Regions from separate parts of the Streptomyces sp. WAC07094 genome, predicted to be linked through region 1. Evidence: predicted binding sites of a transcription regulator. Region 1 holds the regulator's gene; the other holds the start of a gene.
What was found. Region 1 encodes HrcA, which represses chaperone genes, less so after heat shock. Its sites were predicted from a motif close to TTNGCACTCNGNNNNNCNGAGTGCNAA; they were not measured.
Positions count from the first base shown of each region.

Region 2: the regulator HrcA is predicted to act here: its motif matches at 4,437-4,463, upstream of groES (co-chaperone GroES).

Region 1 is NZ_JAVMJZ010000001.1:5,609,672-5,616,380, forward strand. It holds gene hemW (radical SAM family heme chaperone HemW) at 1-314, shown strand, start outside; gene RCR19_RS24760 (DUF3097 domain-containing protein) at 422-1,225, opposite strand; gene hrcA (heat-inducible transcriptional repressor HrcA) at 1,820-2,839, shown strand; gene dnaJ (molecular chaperone DnaJ) at 2,840-3,976, shown strand; gene RCR19_RS24775 (nitronate monooxygenase) at 4,125-5,246, shown strand; gene RCR19_RS24780 (16S rRNA (uracil(1498)-N(3))-methyltransferase) at 5,243-5,983, shown strand; gene RCR19_RS24785 (VOC family protein) at 6,000-6,392, shown strand; gene RCR19_RS24790 (hypothetical protein) at 6,500-6,709, shown strand, end outside.
Region 2 is NZ_JAVMJZ010000001.1:3,505,619-3,512,327, reverse strand. It holds gene RCR19_RS15345 (LCP family protein) at 1-299, shown strand, start outside; gene RCR19_RS15340 (YciI family protein) at 455-811, shown strand; gene RCR19_RS15335 (sigma-70 family RNA polymerase sigma factor) at 926-2,137, shown strand; gene RCR19_RS15330 (methyltransferase domain-containing protein) at 2,134-3,306, opposite strand; gene RCR19_RS15325 (polysaccharide deacetylase family protein) at 3,567-4,367, shown strand; gene groES (co-chaperone GroES) at 4,610-4,918, shown strand; gene groL (chaperonin GroEL) at 5,066-6,691, shown strand.

The DNA.
Region 1 (6,709 bases):
ACGTGGGCGGGATCCGCTGGTGGAACGTGAAGCATCCGGGGGCCTATGCGGCGGCCCTCGCGCAGGGGCGGTCCCCCGGGGCAGGGCGTGAGGTCCTGACGGAGGAGGACCGCCGGGTCGAACGCATTCTGCTGGAGCTGCGGCTGCGGGAGGGCATGCCCTTGTCGCTGCTGCGGGAGGCGGGGCTCACTGCCTCGCGCCGGGCGCTGGCGGACGGGCTGCTGGAAGAGGGTCCGTACGAGGAGGGTCACGCCGTACTGACGTTGCGGGGGCGGCTGCTCGCGGACGCCGTGGTGCAGGACCTGGTGGACTGATCACCGGGTGGGGTCGGGCACCGCGCGGCGGCGGTTCGGGCCACGCCCCGGTCGACGGGTCGGCGGCGTCCTCACGGTGGCGGAGGGGCCGGGCGCCCTGCCGTCGCTCACGGTTGATCCGTGACGAAGTCGATCAGCTCCTCCACCCTGCCCAGCAGCTCCGGCTCCAGATCCTTGTAGGACCGCACCCGGGACAGGATCCGCTGCCAGGCCTCACCCGTGTTCTCCGGCCAGCCCAGGGCCCGGCACACGCCCTTCTTCCAGTCCTCGCCGTGCGGGATGCGCGGCCACTCCCGGATGCCGACGGACGAAGGCTTCACGGCCTCCCAGACGTCGATGTAGGGATGCCCGACCACCAGCGCGTGCTCGCTCGTCACCGACTCCGCGATGCGCCATTCCTTCGTGCCGGGGACCAGATGGTCCACCAGGACGCCCAGGCGGGCATCGGGGCCGGGGGAGAACGACGAGACGATCGACGGCAGGTCGTCGACCCCCTCCAGGTACTCCACGACCACGCCCTCGATGCGCAGGTCGTCGCCCCACACCCGCTCGACCAGTTCCGCGTCGTGGCGGCCCTCCACATAGATGCGGCCGGCACGGGCGACACGCGCGCGGGCCCCGGGGACCGCGACCGAGCCCGACGCCGTACGCGTGGGGCGAACCGGGGCATTCGACGGGCGCACCAGCGTCACCACCCGGCCCTCCAGCAGGAAGCCACGCGGTTCCAGGGGGAACACCCGGTGCTTGCCGAAGCGGTCCTCCAGGGTCACCGTGCCCGCCTCGCAGCGGATCACCGCACCGCAGAAGCCGGTGCTCGGCTCCTCGACCACCAGACCGGGGTCCGCCGGGACCTCCGGCACGGGCTTGGGCTTCTTCCACGGCGGAGTCAGGTCCGGCGAATACTGGCGCATTCGGATGACGATAGGAGAAGCGCGAACCCGGAAGGCGTACGAGGCGCCACGACACGCCGGAACGAGCCGCCTGCCCGCGGCTCGCGGGACCGGGCCCCGTGGAGGGCCACCGACATCTTCCGCTTCCCGGGTCGAGGCGTCGGGCGGGGACGAGCGCTCCGGACGACCTCGCGCCCATGAGCGCGAGATGCGTCACACGCCGGTCCGTGCCGGCGGGCGCCGCAGGCCGCGCCGCCCCGGCGTGCGGGCTGCGCCCTCGTCCGGGCGCCCGACCCCGCCCGGCCCGCGACGGCCCGCCCGCACCTCCGCGCCCGGTCCGGCCGTGCGGTTCCGGACCGGGGGTGGTGGGCGCCCGGTCCGGAACCCTTTCCGCAACACGGCCGTGCGGTGACGCCGTCAGCGGGCGGCCGCCCGGCGTGGACACCCCGGGACAGGTCGGTACACGTCGGTACGAGGGGGCGGCACACATGGGTACGACGGCGCTGCCGCCCTTGCCGGGGGCGTACCCGACCGCCGTACACTTGCTCCGGGATGTTGGCACTCGCATGCACAGAGTGCCAGGGAAGCGCCAAGGGGACACTGGAGGTGTGCGCGATGCTCAGTGAACGCCGGCTCGAAGTGCTGCGCGCCATCGTCCAGGACTACGTGGGAACCGAGGAACCGGTGGGTTCCAAGGCCCTCACCGAACGGCACAAGCTCGGCGTCTCCCCGGCCACCGTCCGCAACGACATGGCCGTGCTGGAGGAGGAGGGCTACATCGCCCAGCCGCACACCAGCGCCGGACGCATCCCCACGGACAAGGGCTACCGACTCTTCGTCGACAAGCTCGCGGCCGTCAAACCGATGAGCCCGCCGGAGCGCCGCGCGATCCAGAGCTTCCTGGAGAGCGCCGTCGACCTCGACGACGTCGTCACGCGTACGGTGCGGCTGCTCGCGCAGCTCACCCGGCAGGTCGCGGTCGTGCAGTATCCCTCGCTGACGCGCTCCACGGTGCGCCATGTGGAACTGCTGTCGATGGCGCCCGCACGTGTGATGCTCGTGCTGATCACGGACACCGGCCGGGTCGAGCAGCGCATGATCGACTGCCCCGCGCCGTTCGGCGAGGCGTCGCTGGCCGATCTGCGCGCCCGGCTCAACAGCCGGGTCGCCGGCCGCCGCTTCGCGGACGTCCCGCAGCTGGTGCAGGACCTGGCCGAGGCCTTCGAGGAGCCGGAGGACCGCAGTACGGTCGCCACGGTGCTCTCCACTTTGCTGGAGACACTGGTGGAGGAGACCGAGGAGCGGCTGATGATCGGCGGAACCGCCAATCTCACCCGCTTCGGGCATGACTTCCCTCTCACCATCCGCCCCGTTCTCGAGGCGCTCGAGGAGCAGGTCGTGCTCCTCAAGTTGCTGGGCGAGGCGAAGGATCCGGCCATGCGGGTGCGTATCGGTCACGAGAACGCGCACGAGGGACTCAACTCCACGTCCGTCGTCTCCGTGGGCTACGGTTCGGGCGGCGAAGCAGTAGCGAAACTTGGCGTGGTCGGACCGACCCGCATGGATTACCCGGGAACGATGGGAGCGGTACGAGCGGTGGCACGGTACGTCGGACAGATCCTGGCGGAGTCGTAAGTGGCCACGGACTACTACGCCGTACTCGGCGTGCGCCGCGACGCGTCGCAGGAAGAGATCAAGAAGGCGTTCCGTCGGCTCGCCCGCGAGCTGCACCCGGACGTCAACCCCGATCCCAAGACGCAGGAGCGGTTCAAGGAGATCAACGCCGCGTACGAGGTTCTCTCGGACCCGCAGAAGAAGCAGGTCTACGACCTCGGTGGTGACCCGCTGTCCCAGGCGGGCGGCGCCGGTGCGGGCGGCTTCGGTGCGGGCGGTTTCGGGAACTTCTCGGACATCATGGACGCCTTCTTCGGCACGGCGTCGCAGCGCGGACCGCGCTCGCGTACCCGCCGGGGCCAGGACGCCATGATCCGGCTCGAGATCGAGCTCGACGAGGCGGCCTTCGGCACGACCAAGGACATCCAGGTCGACACGGCCGTCGTCTGCAACACCTGCAACGGCGAGGGCGCCGCGCCCGGCACCTCCGCGCAGACCTGTGACATGTGCCGCGGCCGCGGCGAGGTCTCGCAGGTCACCCGGTCCTTCCTGGGCCAGGTCATGACGTCCAGGCCGTGCCCGCAGTGCCAGGGCTTCGGCACCATCGTCCCGAACCCGTGCCCCGAGTGCGCGGGCGACGGACGGGTGCGCTCCCGCAGGACGCTCACCGTCAAGATCCCCGCCGGCGTCGACAACGGCACCCGGATCCAGCTCGCGGGCGAGGGCGAGGTCGGCCCCGGCGGCGGTCCCGCCGGTGACCTGTACGTGGAGATCCACGAGCTGCCGCACTCGGTCTTCCAGCGCCGCGGGGACGATCTGCACTGCACGGTCACCATCCCGATGACGGCGGCGGCCCTCGGCACGAAGGTCCCGCTGGAGACGCTCGACGGCCTGGAGGAGGTCGACATCCGTCCCGGCACGCAGTCCGGGCAGTCGATCCCCCTGCACACCCGCGGTGTCACACATCTGCGCGGCGGCGGGCGCGGCGATCTGATCGTCCATGTCGAGGTGCAGACGCCGTCGAAGCTGGACCCCGAGCAGGAGCGCCTGCTGCGCGAGCTGGCGGTGCTGCGCGGCGAGGAGCGGCCGCAGGGGCAGTTCCAGCCGGGCCAGCAGGGGCTGTTCTCACGGCTGAAGGACGCGTTCAACGGACGGTGACCGCCGGGCGGGCACCCGGCGTCCCGCGGGCCGGATTCCGCCGCCCGCGGACCCTCGTCCATCGCCCTGATGCGTTGTTCCTTCCCCTGGCATATGCCAGGGGAAGGCCGGATTCGGACTTGTTCGGAGGACGTGACAACATGCCGTCATGTCCTCCGCGCTGACCGATCTCCTCCGTCATCCGATCGTGCAGGCCCCCATGGCGGGCGGCGTCTCCGTACCGCAGCTCGCCGCCGCCGTGACCGATGCCGGCGGCCTGGGATTCCTCGCTGCCGGGTACAAGACGGCCGACGGCATGTACCAGGAGATCAAGCAGCTCCGAGGGCTGACGAACGGACCCTTCGGCGTGAACGTGTTCATGCCGCAGCCCGAATACCCCGGTGCAGGCACGGGCTCCACCGGAGCGGCGGGCGCCGCGCTGCCTTCCGCCGCGGCCGTGGAGGTCTACGCCAACCAGCTCGCCGGTGAGGCCGCCTGGTACGAGACCGAACTCGGCGACCCCGACAGCGGCCGTGACGACGGCTACGACGTCAAGCTCGCCGTTCTCCTCGACAACCCGGTGCCCGCCGTCTCGTTCCACTTCGGGGTCCCCACTGCCGAGGTCCTGGAGTCCCTGCGTCGCGTGGGCACGTTCACCCTTGTCACCGCGACCACCCCGGACGAGGCACGCGCCGTGCAGGAGGCGGGCGCGGACGCGGTGATCGTGCAGGGCGTCGAGGCCGGCGGACACCAGGGCACCCACCGGGACATCCAGGAGAACGACGGATCCGGCATCGGCCTGCTGGCCCTTGTGTCGCAGGTGCGCGAGACCGTGGGCATCCCGATCGTGGCGGCCGGCGGCATCATGCGCGGCGGCCAGATCGCCGCGGTGCTCGCGGCGGGCGCGAGCGCCGCGCAGTTGGGCACGGCCTTCCTCGCGACCCCCGAGTCCGGCGCCCACCCCCTGCACAAGCAGGCGCTGACCGACCCCCTGTTCGTGCGGACGGAGCTGACGCGCGCCTTCAGCGGGCGCCCGGCCCGCGGTCTGGTCAACCGCTTCATGCGGGAGCACGGCCCCTATGCGCCGGCCGCGTACCCGGAGATCAACCACCTCACCGCTCCGCTGCGCAAGGCGGCCGCCACGGCGGGCGACGCACAGGGCATGGGGTTGTGGGCCGGGCAGGGACACCGCCAGGCCCGTGAGCTGCCCGCCGGGCAGCTGGTGGAGGTGCTGGCGGCCGAACTGGAGGCGGCGGCGACAGCGTTGTCGAGAGGCGGTGCCGGGCGATGACGGCTCCCGTCTTCGTCGTGGACCGACTCGACGGAATCGGCCCGGAGTTCGTGCTCGACGGACCGGAGGGCCGGCACGCGGTGTCGGTGAAACGGCTGCGGCCCGGTGAGGACGTGGTCCTCACCGACGGACACGGCCGGTGGACCGAGGGCGTGGTGAAGACCGCCGAGGGCAAGGACCGGCTGGTGGTCATGGACCTCGAGTCCCTCCACGAGGAGCCCCCGCCCGCGGTGCGCATCACCGTCGTCCAGGCGCTGCCCAAGGGCGACCGCGGCGAGTTGGCCGTGGAGACGATGACCGAGGTCGGCGTGGACGCGATCGTCCCCTGGGCGGCCTCCCGGTGCATCACGCAGTGGAAGGGCGACCGCGGGCTCAAGGCGCTCGGCAAATGGCGGGCCACCGCCCGCGAGGCGGGCAAGCAGTCCCGCCGGGTGCGCTTCCCGGAGGTCGCGGACGCGGCAACGACCAAGCAGGTGGCGGAACTTCTGGCCGAGGCCGATCTCGCCGCGGTCCTGCACGAGAGCGGCGACGAGCCCCTGGCCACGGTGGACCTGCCCGCGGAGGGCCGGATCGTGCTGGTCGTCGGGCCTGAAGGAGGCGTGTCGCCCGAGGAGTTGGCGCTCTTCGGGGACGCGGGTGCGAGGGCGTTCCGGCTGGGGCGTACCGTCCTGCGTACATCGACAGCCGGAACCGCGGCGGCCGCTCTGCTGCTCGGCCGTACGGGCCGCTGGTCCTGACCCACGGGGGCGCTCCATGGAACTCGCACAGATACGACTGCTGGTCTCGGACTTCGCGGAGTGCTACCGGTTCTACGCGGAGGTCCTCGGGCTCAAACCCCAGTCGGGAGCGGTGGACGGACCGTACGAGAAGTTCAGCCCCGCCACCGGTTCGGCGGGCATCGCGCTGCAGGACCGGTCGATGATGGCCGGGGTCCTCGGCGAACTGTCCGACGAGGCCACAGGCCATCGTTCGCTCGTGGTGCTGCGGGTGGACGATCTGGACGCGTACTGCGAGCAGATCACGTCCAGGGGCGCGACCCTCCTGCACGGTCCGGCCCCCATGACCGACCGCATGCGTGTCGCCCATCTCAAGGACCCGGAGGGCAATCTGGTGGAGCTCCAGGAGTGGCTCCTGCTGCTCCCCTGACGTCCTCCGGCGCGCGGCGGCGGCACATCCCGTAGGAGTGAACGGGGGCGTGCACATGGCCGTATGCGCCCTGTCCCCCTGGGCCGTGGAGTGGCAGGCTGCCCTCCATGGGGGTGTTGAGACGGATTCGGCGGCGACCGGGAGGCGGGCGGCGGCTCGCGGCCGCGACCGGGGCCGTGCTGGTCACCGCGGGCGGAGCCGTCGCGTGCCAACCCGGTGATCTGAGTTCCGCGTCGGTGGCCTACACGACCGACCAGACCGCGACCAGGCAACTGGAACGGCAGCATGTGAAGGTGCGTTGGCTGAGCTGCGTGGGC
Region 2 (6,709 bases), 2.1 Mb from region 1:
GCCGCATAGGCCTGCAGCAGAAGGTGGTGAAGGCTCTGCTGGAACAGATCGCGTCGTCGAAGCTGCTGACCGACCCCACCGCCCTCTACCGGGTCGCCGACGCGATCACGGGCAGCCTGACCACGGACACCGGCCTGGACTCGCTGCCGGAACTGGTGCGCTTCGCCCGGAGCCTGCAGGGACTGACGTCGCAGAACATGAAGACGGTGATGATGCCGGTGGTGCCGGCGGCTTCCGACCACGATCGAGTGGTGGCGAAGGAACCGGCGGCGAGCACGTTGTGGGAGTCGCTCCGGTGAGGTCCCGGACCCGGACCTGAGCGTCCGGCCTGCGGCGACGGTCACGGAAAAGGATTCCGCGAAAAAGTTCGCGGATCGTGTCGAGGCACGCCGTCCCCGTTCGACGCATGGGTGAGAGGCCGGGAAGGACCCGGCCGCCGTATCGAGGAGTCACCGTGCCGCGTTACATGTCGCTCGTTCGCATCGACGAGACCACCGCGCCCCAGGAGGGCCCGAGCCCCGAGCTGATGGAGCGCATGGGGGAGCTGATCGAGGAGGTCACCAAGGCCGGGGTGATGCTCGACACCGCCGGGCTGACGCCGACCGCCCAGGGCACCCGGGTGCGCTGGGAAGGTGGAGAGCTCTCCGTGACGGACGGTCCCTTCACCGAGTCCAAGGAGGTCATCGGCGGCTACGCGATCATGCAGTGCAAGGACATGGCCGAGGCGATCGAGTGGGCCAAGCGCTTCGTGAAGGTCCACGAGGAGTTCTGGACGGTCACCTGTGAGGTGCGGGAGATCGTCCAGGGCTGAGCGTCCCTTGGCGCTCGTCCGCCGGGGGGTGTTGCATGGTGGGCTGTGGAACATCAGCCCACCCCCTCCCCGGCCGCGGGCGACCCCTCCCGTGTGATCGAGACCGTCTTCCGGATGGAGTCGCCGCGCGTCATCGCCGGTGTCGCCCGGATCGTGCGCGATGTGGCCATCGCCGAGGAGCTGGCGCAGGACGCACTGGTCGCCGCCCTGGAGCAGTGGCCGCGCGACGGCGTGCCCGACAACCCCGGCGCCTGGCTGACGGCCACCGCCAAGCACCGCGCGATCGACCTCGTACGCCGCCGGGAGCGGTATGCGCGCAAGCTGGCGGAGGTCGGGCGGGACCTGGAGGCGACGCCTTACCACGTCGACGAGCCGGCCGATCCGGACGACATCGACGACGACCTGCTGCGGCTCGTCTTCACGGCCTGCCACCCCGTCCTGTCCGCCGAGTCCCGTATCGCGCTCACCCTGCGCCTGCTCGGCGGACTGACCACGGCCGAGATCGCCCGGGCGTTCCTCGTCGCGGAGACCACCGTCGCCCAGCGCATCGTGCGGGCCAAGCGCACCCTCGCGGCGAAGGGCGTCGCCTTCGAGGTGCCCTACGGGCCCGAACGGGACGCGCGGCTCGGATCGGTGCTCGAGGTCATCTATCTGATCTTCAACGAGGGGTACGCGGCCACCGCGGGTGACGATCTGCTGCGTCCCGCCCTGTGCGAGGACGCGCTGCGGCTGGCCCGTGTGCTGGCCGAGCTGATGCCCAAGGAGCCCGAAGTGCACGGGCTCGCCTCGCTGCTGGAGTTCCAGGCGTCCCGCTCGGCCGCCCGCACCGGACCGAACGGCGAGCCGGTCCTGCTCGGGGACCAGAACCGGACCCGCTGGAACCGCCTGCTCATCGCCCGCGGTGTGACCGCGCTCGGCCGCGCCGACGCGGTCGCCACCGGGGCCCCCGGCCCGTACGCCCTCCAGGCCGCGATCGCCGCCTGCCACGCCCATGCGCACCGGTACGAGGACACGGACTGGGCGCGCATCGCCACTCTCTACGGCCTGCTGGCCGCCCGGTCGCCGTCGCCCGTCGTCGAGTTGAACCGCGCGGTCGCCGTCTCGATGGCCGAGGGGCCGGGTCCGGCCCTGGAGATCGTCGACCGTCTGGCGGGCGAACCGGCCCTGCGCGGCTACCACCTGCTGCCGAGCGTCCGCGGCGATCTGCTGGCCCGGCTGGGGCGTACGGCCGAGGCACGTGCGGAGTTCGAGCGCGCCGCCTCGCTCGCCCGCAACGAGCGGGAGCGGGAACTGCTCCGGGCGCGCGCAGGACTGCCGCTGAACTAGGCCGGGTGCCCGAGCAGCATCGTCGGCGCACCGGCCACCCGGGTCAGGAACACGGTCACGGCGTTCGGCCCGTGCGGTTTGGGCAGGACCTTCCGGCGCAGCTCCTCCGGCTCGACCGCCGAGCCGCGCTTCTTGACGGTCAGGACCCCGACCTCCCGCTCGCGCAGCAGCGCCTTCAGCCTCTTCACGTTGAACGGGAGCCGGTCGGTGATCTCGTACGCCGTGGCGTAGGGCGAGTCCCGGTGCTCGTCCGCCGTCACATACGCGATCGTCTCGTCGATCAGAGCGCCGTCGAGTTCCTCCGCCACCTCCGCTACCAGGTGCGCGCGGATCGCGGCGCCGTCCGGCTCGTAGAGGTAGCGGCCCGGCGCGCGCACGGGCGGGTCGGGCAGCGCGCGGCCGCGCAGCACACGCGGGCCGGGCAGCAGGGTGGCGCGTACGAGCCCCGGCTGTGTGCCGAACCAGAGCACGGCCTCCTTCACATCGCCGCCGTCCGAGATCCATTCGGCCTCCGCCGCGGTGGGCACCGCCTCGTGCGGGATGCCCGGTGCGACCTTCAGAGCCGCGTGCGATGCCTTCAGGGCCGTCGCCACGGCCCAGGACAGCGGGGGTGAGTACGCCTCGGGATCGAAGATCCGGCCGCGCCCGCCGCGCCGCGCCGGGTCGACGAAGACGGCGTCGTAGCCGGACACGTCCACCTCCGTGACGTCCGCCTCGCGCACCTCGATCAGTGCGGACAGGCCCAGCGCCTCGGCGTTCGCCCGCGCCGCGGCTGCCGTCAGCGGGTCCCGGTCCACGGCGAGGACCCGGATTCCCGCCCGGGCGAACGCGATCGCGTCGCCGCCGATGCCGCAGCACAGATCGGCGACCGAGGTCGCGCCGAGTTCCCGCAGCCGCCCCGCGCGATGGGCCGCGACGGCGGTCCTGGTGGACTGCTCGACCCCGTTCGCCGTGAAGAACATCCGCTCCGCGTCCTCGGCGCCGAACTTCGCCGCCGCCCGTTCGCGCAGCCGTGCCTGCGCGAGGGCCGCCGAGACCAGATCGGCGGGGTGTTCGCGGCGCAACCGGGTGGCGACGGCCAGTTCCCGCGCCGGAGCGGTGCCGCGCACCTCGTCCAGGAGAGCGCGGCCCTCGGGGGTGAGCAGGGAGGCGAAGGAGAGGTCGTTCACCCGGACATTGTCGACCAGTCGGTGGACGGCGTGCGTCCGGCCGCGGTGTCGGCCCGGCGGGGGCGCCGGTCGCTGGAAGGATCCGACACCATGTGGCTCGTACGACAAAACGACGAAAAGTGGGCCGGGTGCCCCTTGCGGCGTGCTGTTCCGGCGGCGAGGCGCACGGGCAGCGGTACGGCGGGCGCGGGTGGGCCGCAACGGTTCCGGCGCAGGGCCACGGACGGGGGGTTCGCGGGGGCGGGCGCGGAGGCCCACCCGTGAGGGCACGGCCGCGGCCGCGGCCGCGGGCCCTGCTCGCCGCGACACTCGCCGCCGTGCTCCTGTCCGGCTGCGCCCAGTCCGTCGACCCGATCGAACGGCTGGGCAAGAAGGCGGCGCAGAAGGTGCAGCGTCCGGACCGGGCGTACCGCCGCTGGGGTCTGAGCGCTCCGCTCGCCCCCGCGCCCCGGCCGGCCCGGCCCGCGGGCGGCCCGGGCCGGACGGGAGATGGGCTGCCACCGGTCCTCGATCGCGTCCCCACCCAGGACAAGGTCGTCTTCCTGGCGTACGACGAAGACATCGAGGGCGACCCCCGGTTCGTGGACATGGTCCGTGAACTGCGGCTCCCCGTCAGCGTGTTCCTCACGGCCGACGGCGCCGGGCCGAAGGGCGCGGATGCCGCGCGCCTGCGGGCGGCCGGTGCGGGCGTCCAGAACCACGCCCTGGGCCACTTCGTGCTGCGCGGCCGCTCCTACGGCGAACAGCGCGCCGAGATCTGCGGACAGCGGGACCGGCTGACGGCGCGCCCGGGCCCCGGCCCACGGCTGCTCCGCCCACCGCACGGCGTCTACGACCGCACCACCCTCCGCGCGGCGGCGGACTGCGGCGTCTCGGCGGTGATCCTCTGGCGCCCCGTACCGCCACCGTACGGCGCGGGCACGGCCCTGCATCCGGGCGACATCGTCCGCCCCCGCGGGACCGGCCGCCGACTCGCCTCCCCGACCGCGGAGACGGCGCGCCTCCTGCGCCGCATCCAGGCGAGCGGGTTCACGGTGGCCCGCCTGGAGGACTACCTGTAGCGCGGGCCGGGGAACGGGCTGCGGAACGACCCCCGGATCAGCCCGTCCTGGGCGCCGCGCCGCGGCCGACTGGCACTCCGCTTGACCGAGTGCTAATCGCGGTCATAGTCTCGGCTCTGGCACTCGGCAGTGACGAGTGCCAACAAAGCGACGGGCAGGTCCGGCACCCGCGACGACGGATCCACCTGGTCGCCACCTCAGACAGTTAACCCCGTGAGATCTCCGAAGGGGGAGGTCGGATCGTGACGACCACCAGCTCCAAGGTTGCCATCAAGCCGCTCGAGGACCGCATCGTGGTCCAGCCGCTGGATGCTGAGCAGACCACCGCCTCTGGCCTGGTCATTCCGGACACCGCCAAGGAGAAGCCCCAGGAGGGCGTCGTCCTGGCCGTGGGCCCGGGCCGCTTCGAGAACGGCGAGCGTCTTCCGCTCGACGTCAAGACCGGCGACATCGTGCTGTACAGCAAGTACGGCGGCACCGAGGTGAAGTACAACGGCGAGGAGTACCTCGTCCTCTCGGCTCGCGACGTGCTCGCGATCATCGAGAAGTAATTCACCGAAGCAGATTGCTCTGAACTGCGCCCCTGGCCCCCCGCGACCGATCAGCCGGGCGCCGGGGGCGCGGTTCGTTCTTCACCGTGATGACGGCCGTTCCCCGGGGGCTGCCGGGCATCGCATCCGAGAGGACTGAAACGCTCCATGGCGAAGATCCTGAAGTTCGACGAGGACGCCCGTCGCGCCCTCGAGCGCGGCGTCAACAAGCTTGCCGACACGGTCAAGGTGACGATCGGTCCCAAGGGCCGGAACGTCGTGATCGACAAGAAGTTCGGCGCGCCCACCATCACCAACGACGGTGTCACCATCGCCCGTGAGGTCGAGGTCGACGACCCGTACGAGAACCTCGGCGCCCAGCTGGTGAAGGAGGTGGCGACCAAGACCAACGACATCGCGGGTGACGGTACGACCACCGCCACCGTGCTCGCCCAGGCGCTGGTGCGCGAGGGTCTGAAGAACGTCGCCGCGGGTGCCTCCCCGGCCTCCCTGAAGAAGGGCATCGACGCCGCCGTCGCCGCGGTGTCCGAGGACCTCCTCGCCACCGCCCGCCCGATCGACGAGAAGTCCGACATCGCCGCCGTCGCCGCGCTGTCCGCCCAGGACCAGCAGGTCGGCGAGCTGATCGCCGAGGCGATGGACAAGGTCGGCAAGGACGGCGTCATCACCGTCGAGGAGTCCAACACCTTCGGTCTCGAGCTGGACTTCACCGAGGGCATGGCGTTCGACAAGGGTTACCTGTCGCCGTACTTCGTGACGGACCAGGAGCGCATGGAGGCCGTCCTCGACGACCCGTACATCCTCATCAACCAGGGCAAGGTCTCCTCGATCGCGGACCTGCTGCCGCTGCTGGAGAAGGTCATCCAGGCCGGCTCCTCCAAGCCGCTGCTGATCATCGCCGAGGACGTCGAGGGCGAGGCCCTGTCCACGCTCGTCGTGAACAAGATCCGCGGCACCTTCAACGCCGTCGCGGTGAAGGCCCCCGGCTTCGGCGACCGCCGCAAGGCGATGCTGGAGGACATGGCCGTCCTCACCGGCGCCACGGTCATCTCCGAGGAGGTCGGCCTCAAGCTCGACCAGGTCGGCCTGGACGTGCTGGGCTCCGCCCGCCGCGTGACGGTCACCAAGGACGACACGACCATCGTCGACGGTGGTGGCAAGTCCGGTGACGTCACCGGCCGTATCGCCCAGATCAAGGCCGAGATCGAGAACACCGACTCCGACTGGGACCGCGAGAAGCTCCAGGAGCGTCTTGCCAAGCTGGCCGGCGGCGTGTGCGTGATCAAGGTCGGCGCCGCCACCGAGGTGGAGCTGAAGGAGAAGAAGCACCGTCTGGAGGACGCCATCTCCGCGACCCGCGCCGCGGTCGAGGAGGGCATCGTCTCCGGTGGTGGCTCCGCTCTGGTCCACGCCTCCAAGGTGCTGGACGGCGGCCTCGGCAAGCAGGGCGACGAGGCGACCGGTGTCGCCATCGTCCGCCGCGCGGTCGTCGAGCCGCTGCGCTGGATCGCCGAGAACGCCGGCCTCGAGGGCTATGTCATCGCCTCCAAGGTCGCCGAGCTCGAGAAGGGCCAGGGCTACAACGCCGCCACCGGCGAGTACGGCGACCTGATCAAGGCCGGCGTCATCGACCCGGTCAAGGTCACCCGCTCCGCCCTGGAGAACGCAGCCTCCATCGCCTCCCTGCTGCTGACGACCGAGACGCTGGTCGTCGAGAAGAAGGAAGAGGAAGAGCCGGCCGCGGCCGGTCACGGCCACGGTCACTCCCACTGACGCGAGCCGACCAGCGGT